DNA from 2 places in the Peptacetobacter sp. AB800 genome. Region 1 is predicted to be linked to the other one. Evidence: a T-box and tRNA genes for the amino acid it is inferred to sense, from the RefSeq annotation. Region 1 holds a T-box; the other holds one or more tRNA genes.
The links. A T-box is a leader RNA that pairs with one kind of tRNA and senses whether it is charged. The one in region 1 lies ahead of leuS (leucine--tRNA ligase), so its partner is inferred to be a tRNA-Leu.

Region 1 (7,975 bases):
TAAGCGATATTTTTCCAAATAATCCTGTGACATATTTGACAGTACAACCTATAAAGAAGCTTGCAAACATATCTGCTACTCCACCGCCAAACAGTACGGTAAGAACCGCAGTCCCTACCCCTGCAAAAAATATCTTTCTATTATCTGAATAATAGTTTCCTTTTTCTATTTCGGCTAGTATTTTTTCACAAACTGCTATATCAAAGTTATATTGAGATATTGTTCTAGATAAAGCATTTATCTCAAATACCTTATTTAGGTCTGTACTTCTTTTCATTATTCTTTTTACAACTGAACTTATCTTTCCATCAACGGTTGCAGATACTATTACCGCAGTCGGAGTTGCAAATACACCTGTTTTCTCTACTCCAAATGAAGCGCATATTCTCGTAACTGTTTCTTCTACTCTATACGTTTCTCCGCCACTTTGTAAAAGCAGAACTCCAGCATCAGATGCAAATTCTAATATTCTATTTACGTCCATCAAAATCTCCTTTCTTTAATTTTTTCTTATAGTTTTAACTTTATGATTTATTTATATATTTAATACAAATTGTATTCTTTTAATTTTTTAGTCCACTTTGTCTATTGTATACCTAGATTAATCTCTTTTCAATATTATTTATTATTTTATATAGGTTAAATTACAAATTCCACACAAAAAAAGATGCTGCTGCAAAACATCTCTAAATGTTATTACAACAGCACCTGTATTCTCTATTATTTTACAACTATATTTATTAATTTTTTAGGAACAGCTATAACTTTAACTATAGTTTTTCCTTCAACTAATTCTTTTATTTTTTCGTCTTCTAAAGCAGCAGCCTGCATATCATCTCTTGATATTTCAGTTGGAACATTCATTCTTCCTCTTACTTTACCATTTATCTGAACAACTACTTCAACTTCATCTTTAACTAAAGCTTTTTCGTCGTATTCAGGCCAGCTTATATCGAATACGCTTCCTTCTTTACCTATCATCTGCCATAATTCTTCACCTAAGTGTGGAGTGAATGGAGATATTATTGTAACTATAGCTTCTATACCTTCTTTTATAACAGCTGAGTTTCTTCCATCTAATTCTTTATATTTGTACATTTCGTTTATTAATTCCATTAAAGATGCTATAGATGTATTGAAACCGAATTTTTCATCTAAATCAGATGTAACTTTTTTGATTACACTATTTATAGTGAATCTCATATCTTTATCAGCTGAAGTTAATTTACCGAATTCACCATCACAGTTTTTAACTTCTTCTGCTAATTCGTCAACTAATCTATATACTCTGTTTAGGAATTTGAAACATCCTTCAACACCCTGGTCAGACCAGTCAAGGTCTCTTTCTGGTGGAGCTGCGAATAGTATAAATAATCTAGCTGTATCTGCACCGTATTCATCTATTATTTTTAGAGGAGATACTGTATTTCCTTTTGATTTACTCATTTTTGATCCTTCTTTAAGAACCATACCCTGAGTTAATAGGTTTTTGAATGGTTCATCAGCTTCTACCATTCCCATGCTGTGGAATGCTTTCATTAACCATCTAGCGTAAAGAAGATGCATTATAGCGTGTTCTACACCACCTATATACTGATCTACTGGTACCCATTTATCAGCTATATCTTTTCTGAATGGTTCTTCAGTGTTTTTGTTGTCAGTATATCTTAAGAAGTACCAAGAAGAATCTATGAATGTATCCATAGTATCTACTTCTCTTCTAGCTGGTTTTCCACATTTTGGACAAACTGTTTCAGTGAATGTTGGAGAAGTTGTTAATGGTGATTCTCCTTTTCCTGTAAATTCAACGTCTGTTGGAAGTAATACTGGTAGATTTTCTTTCTTTTCAGGTACTATACCGCAATCATCACAATATACTACTGGTATAGGGCATCCCCAATATCTCTGTCTTGAAACTAACCAGTCTCTTAATCTGTAGTTTACAGTTCTCTTTCCTTTTCCTTCTGCTTCCATTTTGTCTACTATTTTTTCGAAAGCTTCTTTAGCAGGCATACCGTTAAATTCTTCAGAATTTATCATTATTCCGTCTTCATCTATTACTGGTACTATTGGAAGGTCGTATTTTTTAGCGAAATCTTCATCTCTTTCATCGTGAGCTGGAACTGCCATAACAGCACCTGTTCCGTAGTCAGCAAGTACATAGTTAGCTATCCATATTGGCACTTTTCTTCCATTTACTGGATTTATTACATATTTACCTATGAACATACCTTCTTTTTCAAGATCTGTAGCTGTTCTTTCTATTTCTGTCATTTTGTGCATTTTTAGAACGAATTCGTCTACTGGAGCTTCGTATTCAGTTCCTGCAACTAATTCTTTAACTAATGGACTTTCTGGTGCTAATACCATAAATGATACTCCGTAAGCTGTATCTGGTCTAGTTGTATAAACTGTTATTGTATCTTCAGTTCCATCTATTGTAAATGTTAAGTTAGCTCCTGTACTCTTACCAATCCAGTTTCTCTGCATTGTTTTAACTTTTTCTGGCCAACCATCTAATTTATCTAAGTCATTTAATAATTCTTCTGCAAATGCAGTAGTTTTGAAATACCACTGTTCTAGGTCTTTCTTTATAACTGTTGTTCCACATCTTTCACATTCTCCCTGAACAACCTGTTCATTAGCAAGAACTGTTTCACAAGATGGACACCAGTTAACGTAAGATTTTTTCTTATATGCTAATCCCTGTTCTAATAATTTTAGGAATATTTCCTGAGTAAATCTATAGTATTCTGGCGTAGATGTAGCTACTTCTCTATCCCAGTCATAGCTTAATCCTAATAGATTTAACTGTTCTCTCATTTCAGCTATATTTTCCATAGTCCATTTGTGTGGATGTATACCATGTTTTATAGCCGCATTTTCTGCTGGTAATCCAAATGAGTCCCATCCCATTGGATGAAGTACATTGAACCCCTTCATTTTTTTGAATCTAGCTATAACGTCACCTATAGAATAGTTTCTAACGTGTCCCATATGAAGTTTTCCTGATGGATAAGGGAACATTTCTAATGTGTAGTAGTTTGGTTTTTCTGTCTGTTCAGTATCCATTTTATACTGATTGTTTTCTTTCCAAGTTTTCTGCCATTTTGTTTCTATGGCTTTGAAATCATATACACTCATTTTTTCTCCTCCTGTTTTTTATTTTTAGTAGTTCAAATATAATAATTATTATTTCTGTATAATAAAAAAATCCTCAATCCCTAAACGTAATCGTTTAGGGACGAGGATATTATATACTCGCGGTACCACCCTAATTAGTTCAAATAAATTGAACTCTCTTAGTTGAGTCTTTAAACCGACAACGGTCGACAGCTCTTTTCTGACAAGTTCAGAAATTTGTTATACTGGTTTGCAGCTACCACCAGCTCTCTGAAATAACTCCTATCCTACTACTTCAGACTGTCTGTAAATATTTTTTATTTTTGATTAATACAAACATTCTAACATCTTTAATATTAAGTGTCAAGTTTGATTACTTTAAAAAAGGACTATAAATATAGTCCTTTTTGATTAAATACAATTTTATAATTCATCTGGATCTACAACTGGTGCATCTTTCCATAATTTTTCTAAGTTGTAGAAATCTCTGTTTTCTTCATCAAATATATGAACCATTATATCGCCGTAGTCAAGAAGTACCCACTGCTGAGAGTCTATACCTTCTTTACCTCTTGGTTCTAATCCATTTTTAGTCATATCTTCTTCTACTTTATCAGCTATTGCCTTAACCTGTCTTGAAGATGACGCTGTAGTTATTATGAAGTAATCAGCTAAGCTTGTTATTTTTCCTATATTTAAAATTAGTATATCTCTTCCTAATTTATCTTCTATCGCATGGTTTATAACTTTTACCATCTGTTCTACTGTTAAATCTGCTGTCATTTATCTTTCCTCCTTAAATTTATGAAACTACAAAATAGTTCTCTTACTTGTAAATATTAAAACTATTATACCATATAGAACTAAAAATAAAATCTATTTTTAAATTTATTTATAAATTTTTAATAGCTTTTTTCTTTTTTCTTTCTGTAATCATAAAGTTTCTCGCTGCTACAGATCTAGGATGAATTGTATTTCCTTTTTTTATCATAAGAGATATAGTATTGTCAAATGATTGTATCATTGCTGCATCCATATCTCCTGCATAAGCTAAATCTCTTAACTCATCAACTCCTGGATAGTCTCTGCCAACTTCTATTAAATCTGCAACATATATTATTTTTTCCATTAGGCTCATATCAACTTTACCAGTTGTGTGGTATCTTACAGAACTTATTACATCCTCATCATCTATACCAAAATCGTATTTTGCTACATATGAACCTATTATACTATGAGAAAGTGCGATATTTCCAACCTCTAATTCATCTAACTCTATATCGTATTTTGCTACATAGTAATCTACTTTGTCAGTTTTAAAATATTTTGCACAGTCGTGCACTATACCAGCTAAATACGCCTTTTCTTCATCTGCACCGTACATTTCAGCTAATTTCTTAGCACTGTCTGCAACATTTAATGAATGTATATATCTTTTTTCAGTCAACAATTCCTTTAGTTTTTCTTTGATTTGATCTAAGTTCATCAATTCTTTTGTTCACCTAAAAGTGAACTTACCTCCCAAATTATTTTATTCTTCTATCTGCTTATATAAATCCTTTCTCTGCATATACTTTTCCACAGATTCAGGCATTAAATATCTTACTGTTTTTCCAGCTTCTATCTGTTCCCTTATATATGTAGATGATATATCTAAAGAAGGAACATACACACTTATAATAGATGTATCGTATTTTCTTTCAAGCTGTTCAATCTTTTCCTGAGCCTTTAAAAGACTTATCCCAGGTCTTGTAGCCGCTATAAATGTAGCCATTTCAAAGTTTTTCTTAACACCTCTCCAGCTTTCAACCTCACATATAGCATCTGCTCCTGTAATAAAATAAAGCTCTGCATTTGGATACATCTTCTTTAAATCTTTTAGTGTATCTACTGTATACGTCTGTTTATTTCTTTCTATCTCTATATCTAAAGCTATAAAATTATTGTTTGTTTTAGTAGCAAGTAGAACCATATTGTATCTATCATACTTATCTGTCTTTATACCCAATTTATGTGGTGGATTCCCAGTTGGTATGAAAAAAATCCAATCTAAATCGTATTTATCTCTTATAAATTCTGCTGTTGCTAGATGTGCAAAATGTATAGGATCAAAAGTTCCTCCTAAAATTCCTACCTTTTGTTTCTCTTTTATACTTTCAAATTTGCTCAATTTTTTATCATTCGCTTTTCTAGCACTATCTACTAGTTCTAAAATCCCCATTGAAACTAACTTCTCCTTTTCCTTTTACTATTATCTATTGTACCATAGATTCACGTTTTCTTGAATGAATCTATAAAAATACAAGGTAAAACAAACGACTTATTTTGCCAATTCTTTCATTTTTCTTCGTTGACTTTGTCTTTCAAGTGGATTAAAATTAACCTATCTCATTAGAGGAGGTTTTTTATGTCGATTATTACAAAAATTGAAGCACAAAAAAGAAGCAAAGATAGAGTTAATATATATGTCGATGAAGAATATTTTATGGCAGTTTATGCAGAGCTTGTCTACACACATTCTTTAAAAAAAGGGATGGAAATAGACAAAGAGTCACTTGAAAGTCTTTTACACGATGAAATGTATATGAAAGCAAAAAATAAGGCTCTTTCAATTCTTTCAAAGTCTGATCAATCAGAAAAAAAACTTAGAGAAAAATTATTAAACGATTACGACGAAAATATCGTAGAAGAAGTAATAGAGTTTTTAAAAGGATATAAACTTATAGATGATAATCTTCTAGCGGAAAAGATTGTCCACGATAATATGAATCTTAGCAAGTTTGGTAAAAATAAAATCAAACAAAATCTATATAATAAAGGAATAGCTGCATCGGATATTCAAGATGCTATTTCTCAAATTGATCCGGATGAAGAGTACGAAAACGCCAAATATTTGGCTGAAAAAAGATTAAAAAGGCTAAAGGGCGAGGATAAAAATAAAATTAATCAAAAAATTTATCAGCATTTAGCTTATAAAGGCTTTAATTATGATATTATTAAGAGAGTACTAAGAGAGCTTTTGAATTTTGACGAATTCGATTGTTAAGGAGGAAAAATATGAAAAAATTAATTATCGGTGTTTTATGTTTTGCACTAGGTGTGTATAATTACTATCAGTTAAAAAAACAGGATACAATGAGATAAATATTATATTAAAATTAAAATCCCCACAGAAGTTTTAAATTACAATCTTTTGTGGGGATTTTTTATTCAATCAATTATTATTTATCTGGATTAATACTAATTCAAGTTATTAGTCTTCTTTTTTTCTTCTTAGCGCTCCAAAAGCTGCAGCTGATGCTACAAATGTTCCTGCTGCTCCTGCTATTGATGATGCATCACCTGTTTTTGGAGATTTCTGTGTAGGTTTTGATCCACTTGAACTACTTGATGATGAACTAGATCCTGTTCCACTTGGTTTACTTACATTTACACCATTGCTTCTTAAAGAATCTGCTATTTTAACAAGTTTTTTATAGTTTGTTACTTGTTTTCTTTCGTCCTGATTTAAGTCATTGAACATTTTTATAGCTTCATTTACCGCTTTTATATTAGATGTTGTCTTATCATATGTTAATTTATCTATAGCAGTAACTACTTTTTTAACCTTTTCTCTATTTATATTTACTGTTTTAGTTACTTTTATTCTACCATCATTTTTATAGTTTATAGTTCCTTTAGATTTTATAAATTTTGCTATTACCTTATCTAATTCACCGTAATTTTTTTCAATACCCGATCCAGATATAGAGCTATAATCTGTAGACATATAATCATTCATAGCAACTAGATACTGTTTTGATTCATCAAGCTTTTTACCTTTTACTTTAATATCTGTTATTCTACTACCAGCTTTTTTATTTACATCTATTGTGTATGTAAGATTTCCAAAGTGTAAGAATGTAGAGTTAGCTTCTGGATATATCTCAGCTCCGACTTCTATTGCATCTTTTATCTGTTTTCCAGTTAATTTTTTAGTTATAACTGTATTTCCAAATATTACAGATTCTACTATATTTCCATAAGTTATATCGCCTTTTGGTATTGATTTTAATATAGTTCCTGCATTAGTCATAGCTATTTCTGCACCTATTTTGCTAAGTAATGCATCATTTATTAAATTTGCAAAGTTACTTTCTTCTTTACCTATTGTATAGTAATCTCCAACTAATTCAGTAGAAGTTTTTCCTAGTACATCTTCATTGTTGAAGCTTACTTCGTCTTTGTTCTCATCCTTATTTTCTTCTTTATCTTGTTCTGGTTTCTGATTTGAGTTATTTTTATCTTCTTCTTTATTCTTATCTTCTTCTTTTCTGTTTTCAGTTTTAGATTCTTCTTTTTCTGAAGATGATACAGTTGTTGCTGTTTTTAAAGATATTAATTCATTAGACGAATTTTTCTGTCTGTAAGTTATTTCAACTTTTACTTTTCTAGAAGTGTCTTTTTTTGCATCCTCTTTAGTTCCTTCTTTTGAAGGATTTTCTTTAGATGTAGATTCTCTTTTTACATCTTCTTTTTTAGTTTCAGTTGAATCATCTTTTTTAGACTCATTTGATTTGCCATTAGTTTCATTTGATTTGTTTATTTTTTTAGATACGTCATCAGCACTAAATACGTCTACATTCTCACCATTTATGTAGATAAATGCCTCTGCACCGCTCTTAATTAGATTTGTCATATCAGATTTTAAATTAGTAGATTTATTTGAGTCAACAACTGCCATATCTATTCCATCTACTATTTCACAAAGTTTGCCGTCTTTTATTTCTTTTTTATTTGTTTTTCCGTTGATTAATATATCTAAATAGTCCTTAGAATCTTTTCTTTCGTACACAACCACTAGTTTTTTAGA
Region 2 (8,177 bases), on a different contig from region 1:
TGAACCTTGCTGACTATAGGAAATGTTAAATTTTCCTTTGCAAATGCAGCATTATTTTTGAATTTTATAGTAAGATTTTTTTCTCCATTTACTACAACATCAGATATATTCTGCACCATATAATTATATGGACTTGTTTTATTAGATCTTATTGATGAAACAGTAAAAGCTACATCATCTGCTGTTACAGGATTTCCATCATGCCATTTCGCATCTTTTAAAACTATATCCATCTGCTTACCATCAGATGACATCTTACTATTTTTTACTAGCTTAGGTATTGCATTATAGTTTTTATTAAGCTCAAAAAGCCCATCATATACTAGATTTAATACATTTAAAACACTTTCATCCGTATTAGTAATTGGACTTATCGTACTTGGTTTCTGTATTGCCAACTGTATCTTTTCTGAGTATGTTTTCTTTGTATCGCTTGTCTTTTCTTCTTTTTTATCGCCATTAAAAGCCGAACATCCCCCTACTGCAAGGGCTACGGCTAATATAATACTAATAATCTTAGTTTTTTTCATCTAATTTGCTTCCTTCCCGCAGTATATTTTTTTATACATGGCATAATTTCTATTTACTTTATCCACATATTTTAATGTCTCTTCAAATGGAATATCATGAAGATTTACTCCATCTTTACTATATTCCTCATCTTTTAGCCATTTTCTTACATTTCCTGATCCACCATTGTAAGCTGCTATGACTAAATCTCTCTTGCCAAACTCCTTATAGAGTCTAGCTAAATACCAACATCCTGTCTTTATATTTGTTTCAGGCTCAAAAATCTTTTTACTATCTATTCCTATTTCTTTTTCTGCCCATTTTGCCGTAGTATCACTTATTTGCATAAGTCCCTTGGCTCCTTTATGAGACTGCGCATCCGGAATAAATTTACTCTCAGCCTTTATAACACTATATACTAAATATTTATCTATATTGTATTCTTTTGAATACTTTTGAACGTACTCATTATATCTTCTTGGATAAAACATTTCTTCAATAGACTTAAAATTAAATCCAATAAAAATTATTGAGAATAAAATCAAAACTAAAATCACTTTTAAGCTAGTTTTATTTTTCAATTTTTTCCTCTAGCTTTCTAATCAGCTCTTCTGCTTCTTCCTCTAACTGATTTAATGTTCCTGAATTATCTACAACAAATTCAGCATATTTCACCTTTTCTTCTTGAGGCATCTGTGATTTTATTCTACCCATAGCTTCATCTTCACTGCAGTTATCTCTAAGTATTACTCTCTGTAACTGTACATCTTCTGAACATATAACAACTACTACTGTATCTAGCATACTTACAAAACCAGCTTCTATTAGAAGTGCAGCGTCGATTACAGCCATTTTTTCTCCTCTTTTTTCATATTTATCAAGATCATCATTTATCATTTTTCTTATAGCTGGATGCGTTAAACTATTTAATTTTTCTAACTTGTTATCATCGCTAAAAACTATTTTCCCAAGATTTTTTCTGTTTAGAGTACCGTCTTCATATATTACAGAACTACCAAAGGCATCTTCAATAGCCTTTAGTAGTTCTTTGTCTTCATATATTTCTCTTCCTTTTATGTCTGCATCTATTATAGGTATACTGTGATTTTTCAATATATTAGAAAGGCTACTTTTACCACAACCTATGCTTCCTGTAAGTCCAATCTTTAGCATATAATCACCTACTTTGTTTCATACCAAGAAACGCCAGTATTTAAGTCTACAGTAAGTGAAACCTTCATATCTACTGCGTTTTCCATCTCTTCTCTAACTATTTTTTCAACTTTTTCAAGTTCATCTATTGGAGTTTCAACGATAAGCTCATCGTGTACCTGAAGTATTAGTTTTGATTTTAATTCTTCTTTTTCTAATCTTCTAAATACATTTACCATCGCTATCTTTATAATATCAGCCGCACTTCCCTGTATAGGTGCGTTCATTGCAGCTCTTTTACCTCTATTTCTTTCCATAAAGTTTTTAGATTTTATTTCAGGAATATATCTTCTTCTATTGAACATTGTCTGAGAATATCCATCTTTTTCAGCAGTTTCAATAATATTATCCATAAATTCCTTTATTTTTTCGTACTTAGCAAAATAACTTTCTATGTACTGTTTTGCCTGTGGTACAGGTATATTTAAGTCTTCAGATAGACCAAAATCAGTTTTACCATATATTATTCCAAAGTTTACAGCTTTTGCAGCACTTCTAAGCTCTGGAGTAACCTCTTCTACTGGCACGTTAAATACCTGAGATGCAGTCTTTCTATGTATATCTTCTCCATGAGCAAATGCATCTATCATATGTTCGTCTCCACTCATATGCGCAAGAACTCTAAGTTCAACCTGAGAATAATCGGCATCTACAAGTCTTTTTTCATCATCCGAAACAAATACAGCTCTAAGTCTTCTACCTATTTCCATTCTTACAGGTATATTCTGTAGATTTGGCTCTGTAGAAGAAATTCTTCCTGTTGTAGTTATAGTCTGATTGAATGTAGAATGTATTCTACCATCTATTGGGTTTATAAGAGCAGTAAGCCCTTCAACATATGTAGAATTTAATTTTACTATCTGTCTATATTCACCTATTTTATCTATAATAGGATGTTTATCTTTTAATTTTTCAAGAACTTCAGCATTAGTTGAGTATCCTGTCTTAGTTTTCTTGATTACAGGTAGTTCTAGTTTTTCAAATAATATTACACCTAACTGTTTTGGAGAGTTTATATTGAACTCTTCGCCTGCATATCCGTATATTTCTTCTTCAAGAGAAGATATTATCTTCGTAAACTCTTTTCCAAGCTCAGCAAGCATTTCCTTGTCAACTTTGATCCCTGTATACTCCATATTTCCCAATACTTCTACAAGTGGCATTTCAACATCGTTGAATAGTTTTTCTATTTCTGTACTTTCTATTTCTTCCTTCATCTTAGGCATAGCATTTACTACAGTATTTAGAATTGAAGAAATATATCCAGAAAGCTCTTCTTTTGCTAAATCCTCAAACTTTTTAGCCTTTACACCTTTTCCAAGTAGCTCTTCTTTAGATTTAACTGACTTCATAAGGTATTTCATTGCTATTGCACTACATTCGCTTGTGTTAGTAGATGTAGAGTCTATTAAATACTCTGCTATAGCTATATCAAATGACATGCCTTTTAAAGCTATTTCATAAGGCATTAGTGCCACATAGTCTTCTTTCATGTTATATCCATATTTCTTTATATCCTTAGACTCTAAAACTTCTCTGAAGTCTATTACTTTATCTTCAGATACACAGAATACTTTATCTCCATCTAATGTAATATACATAGATATTATATTCTTTTCTAAAAGATTTCCTGTTTTAGAAACTACCTTTAATGCAAACTCTCCCTTTTCTTTTATAATAGATATCAATTCTGAAGAATTCACATCATAATTTACATCTATCTCTGTTGAGTTATCTTCTGCCATATTAGAATCCCCGCTCATATCCATAACCTTTTTTATAAGGCTTGTAAATTTGAAGAACTGGAATTTTTCTATAACATCTTCTACTTTGTAGTCTCCAAATATCATCTTATCTAAATCAAATTCTATTGGAACATCTCTTACAATAGTAGCAAGCCATTTACTGTGTATAGCTTCTTCTTTATTTTCTTCTATTTTTTTCTTAATACTTCCTTTAAGTTCATCTGTATGTTCAACTAAGTTTTCTATACTTCCAAACTGTTTTATAAGTTTTATACCTGTTTTTTCACCTACTCCAGGCACACCAGGTATATTATCCGATTTATCTCCCATAAGTCCTTTTAAATCTATAAACTGTGTAGGTGTCATTTCGTATTTTTCTATTACTGAATCGTAGTTATATTCTTCTACATCTGCTACACCTTTTTTAGTTATAAGTGTAGTAGTCTTATTAGACGCTAACTGTATAGCATCTTTATCCCCTGTTACTATAAATACTTCAAATCCATCTTCTTCTGCAGCTTTAGATATAGTACCTATTATATCGTCCGCCTCATAGCCATCTATTTCAAATCTCTCTATCTTGAAAGCATCTAATAGATCCTTTAATGGCTGCATCTGTTCAAACAGTTCCTGAGGCATTTTCTTTCTTCCAGCTTTATACTCGCTGTATTCTTTATGTCTAAATGTAGGAGCCTTTCTATCAAATGCAACACTTATATGAGTTGGTTCATATATTTCTATCATTTTGAACAACATCGTTGTAAATCCATATATTGCATTTGTATGAAGTCCTTCTTTATTATCCATTGTTTGTGGTAGAGCATAAAAAGCTCTATTTATTATCGAGTTTCCATCTATTATGATGAGTCTTTTATTCAAATTTATCACTCCGTTTTCCATTTTTTTATTTCAATTTTTCTTGTCAATTCTTTTTTGCATTACTTATATTATATTATCATAACAGAGTGAATTTTTTTAGTATTATATCTTAATAAAAAATAAATCTTTTTTAAATTATATATTTTTTTGATTTTGTATGTGTTATAATGCTTGATTCAAATATATTTAATTGTTATAATATGTAGTATAGTTTTTTAACTTGCCGCTGTGGCGGAATGGCAGACGCACATGACTCAAAATCATGCGGGAAACCGTACGGGTTCAAGTCCCGTCAGCGGTACCATAAAATTATATATCTTTTAAACACACTGAAAACACTAACTTTTATGTTGGTGTTTTTCTATTTTTTGTGGTTTGTAGGGGAATTGTAGGGGAATTAAAAAAAGCTTGTTACCTTGTAAAAAGTAGTGATTAAGTGAAACAATACATTATCTTTATTTTTTTAATCGTTTAATATGGCTCTTTACCTTAGGAAATATTAGTAATATCTTATAACAAAATATATCATCATCTTGTCATAACTGTTGTAGTGTCAAACTTTCTAAAAATAGGACTGATATTTTACACTACATTTTTAAACCTTAGCATTTATTAGCATTTTGAATATTATCCCTATAAGCTCCAGGAATAAAAGTTATTGTTTAGCAGCATGATTAATTATAAAACCTTAACATTTATTAACATTTTCAACAACTTATCCGCCTATATATATAATTTATGTTAGGTTTTGTAAGGTTTTATATATGAAAATAGTCAAGTTTTGACAAGTTTTTTGTTGGACTATATACAAAATAATACCGGGTATAAAATCGTACAGAGTACAAAAATAACCCCTCTATATATAAAATAGTTTCAAGTTTTCTCAGGTTCTCAATATGTAGTGTAGTTTTTTACTGATATTATCTCATATTTTTACACTACAAAATGTTAGCATTTGTTAGCATTTTTGAAATCCCTTTAAACGGGAATTAGAATTTTTGGACGTTCATATTTTGAACATCTGAATTTGTTCATGCTGCTATTCTGAAATTATAGTTATAAATAAAAAAAGGGTGTAAAATTGACACCCTATATAATAAAATCAAAGTATTTATCACTATATAAACTTTTATCTATTCTTGATATATCAAATATCTTATAACTATCAATCATTTTATCAAGTGCCTTGTAATAGATAACTCTTGTTTGTGTATCACCTCTATTGATAGATTTTGAAATATAATATATCTTTTCTCGCTCTTTAAATCGCATTTTTATTATTTGTTTCTCTTTTTCCTTTAGCTCCTCATATGCTCTATGTAATATTGAAATTGCTATTCTTGTATTACAACGGCTTTCCTCAGCTCCTTTTATAATTTCTAATATATAGCTTGATTTTCTTTCTGTTGGCTCTTCCTGGTACTCTTCTTTCAATGGCTCTTTTAGTCTGTTCTGTTCTATTCCTTCCACTACTTGTAAACCATAATATTTCAAAAACTCCGCTAACTGTTTTCGCTCTTCTTTTTTCTGTAATTTATTCATATAAAATACACCTCCAGGAACAATATTTTGATAGCTGCTCTTTTAGATCCTCAAATAGATATATATTTTTTTCCAACATTTTCCAACAATGAGTATTAAAAAAGCCCAACAAATAATAATACTTGTTAGGCTCTTTTAATATCATCAGTGGGTTGCTACTGAGCAAAGAAAAAGATTTATACAAGGCAATCAAAGTACTTTATCATACCTCTATTATATATCTAAAAAATACATATCATCAAATAAATTTTCGTCTATCTCTATTTCAAGTAATTCATTGTATTTGTTTAATATCTCATTTAATGCGTTATTTTCCCAATCTCTTAAAGTTCTTTCACTATACCCTATTTTTTTACTTGTATAATTCCAATTATTACAATCTATCAATCTCAATTTAAGAAGTATTTGTTTTTCTTCTGATAATGTTTTATAGGCTATATGTAACCTTGAAATCATAATTCTTGTATTGCGTCTTTTCTCTCTCGTTTCTTCTATATGCTCCAATAGTTCACTATTTGAACAATTCAAATTATCTTTTAACGGCTCTTTTCTTCTTTTGTGCTCTATACCTTCAATTATATCTTTCCCAAAAAAGCGCAATATATTTTTTAACTCTATTCGGTTCAATATAATATCATTCATAAAACGCACCCTTTCAATTTATACAATATATCCATATTTATTGAATATAAAATCTATTTTTTTAATACCGTTATCCATTCTATTTCTTTCAGTTCTTTCACTATCTCCCGTTATAGTGCATATTTTCGCCCAACTATATTTATTAATATATCTATACTTGATTATTTTTCTTTCTTTTTCAGGCAATTCTTTAATTAGATTATTTAATATATTTAATTGAAATCTAATTGATATTATTTCATTTTCTAGTTTTTTTATTCTCTCTTGGTTATCTTCAAATTTTATAATATTTTCTAATACTTTAATGTGTTTTTTCAACTTATCATATTTTTTCAGTTCCTTTTTTATATCACACATAAAAAAACACCACCCGTAATATTTAGATCATTTAAATAGGTATATAATAATTTTCGAATAGAAATTCTAGCTCTTTCAAGCTTTTTTCAATATGATTTTGTGCCATTGTAGAACTACAACCCAAAGCACGCCCAATTTGAGCATAGTTATAATTCTTTTTAAATTTATATTCTATTATTCTTTTGTCTATTTCTTCCAAACCTTTTATAAATGCGTCTATTAATCGTATTTTCTGACTAATATTTCTCATTTCCTTTTTTATTTCTATGGCTCTTTGTTCACTACCTACAACAAAATTAGCCGTTGGGTCGCCTATATTAGAAGTTTGTACCCTTTCCCCAATAGGACAACTTTTTATATCAACGTCATTTTCTTTCAAGTGTTCTAATTCTACACTTAGATATTTCAATTCGCTTTTATAACTATTATAGCTTTCTAGCTCTCTTTTTACATCACACATAAAAACGCACCTCCAGGAAAAAGAATATAAAATATTATATCACATCACAGAACGTATGTTTTTAAATTTCTAGTTAGCAGCATGATTGAATTATTTTTATATCCTCACATTATACCTCGTGAATATATGATATAATATTACTCTTTTTTCTAGTTATAAAAAATGCGCATAATATAGAAAATACGCAGTTTTTTTGAAACCGTTGAAAATACTAGTGTTTAGACACCACTTTAAAAGATTAAAATTGAATATTTTCGCCTATTTGAATATAAGTTAATATATTTTGTAATATCTCTTTATATTTTTAATTATATTTTATATTTTGTTTTATTTTGTGTTATTTTGTATTATTTTTGAATATCTCGTATAGAAATGATTTATCTTGATATAACTTTTTATAATTGCTTTATTTTTTCGTTTTGAAGTGATATAATGAATATAGAAAAAGAACCACGCAAAAGGTGGTCAATAGTCTTAGGTTAAAAATTTAAAAATTTATTTTTTACCGTCTCTTCTATTGGCGTTAGAAGGGCGGTTTTTTATTTTCTCATAAATTAGATTTATTAATAAACCGTTTAATACGGGTATTATCGCAATCTCTAACAAGGTACTAATAAAATCTTTCATAGCTCTCACCCCCTTTCATAAGAAAGTAGGTTCAAACTATCAACCACCCTTTTTTCTTCGCGTAGTTCTCTAGTTGGCATTATATCAAATAAAATTCAGAAATTTATATTTATACTCAAATATCTATCGGTCGACCGAATGAAAAACAGAATAAAAAAATATTTTAATGATATAATAAATATTGAAAAAGAACCATACAAAAA

Region 2: it encodes a tRNA-Leu, which carries the amino acid that the T-box ahead of leuS (leucine--tRNA ligase) is inferred to sense. The anticodon was not compared.

The regions. Positions count from the first base shown of each region.
Region 1 covers NZ_JBLOUI010000061.1:933-8,907, forward strand. Annotated here, with positions in the region: gene ACK2WN_RS11530 (threonine/serine exporter family protein) at 1-484, opposite strand, end outside; gene leuS (leucine--tRNA ligase) at 721-3,144, opposite strand; T-box leader at 3,238-3,437, opposite strand; gene rsfS (ribosome silencing factor) at 3,547-3,906, opposite strand; gene yqeK (bis(5'-nucleosyl)-tetraphosphatase (symmetrical) YqeK) at 4,016-4,609, opposite strand; gene nadD (nicotinate-nucleotide adenylyltransferase) at 4,655-5,344, opposite strand; gene recX (recombination regulator RecX) at 5,531-6,169, shown strand; gene ACK2WN_RS11560 (5'-nucleotidase C-terminal domain-containing protein) at 6,377-7,975, opposite strand, start outside.
Region 2 covers NZ_JBLOUI010000025.1:1,545-9,721, reverse strand. Annotated here, with positions in the region: gene ACK2WN_RS08085 (ABC transporter substrate-binding protein) at 1-530, opposite strand, end outside; gene ACK2WN_RS08080 (lytic transglycosylase domain-containing protein) at 531-1,091, opposite strand; gene coaE (dephospho-CoA kinase) at 1,081-1,683, opposite strand; gene polA (DNA polymerase I) at 1,692-4,346, opposite strand; tRNA gene ACK2WN_RS08065 (tRNA-Leu) at 4,569-4,650, shown strand; gene ACK2WN_RS08060 (hypothetical protein) at 5,436-5,888, opposite strand; gene ACK2WN_RS08055 (hypothetical protein) at 6,102-6,530, opposite strand; gene ACK2WN_RS08050 (sigma factor-like helix-turn-helix DNA-binding protein) at 6,549-6,887, opposite strand; gene ACK2WN_RS08045 (hypothetical protein) at 6,919-7,347, opposite strand; gene ACK2WN_RS08040 (hypothetical protein) at 7,843-7,974, opposite strand.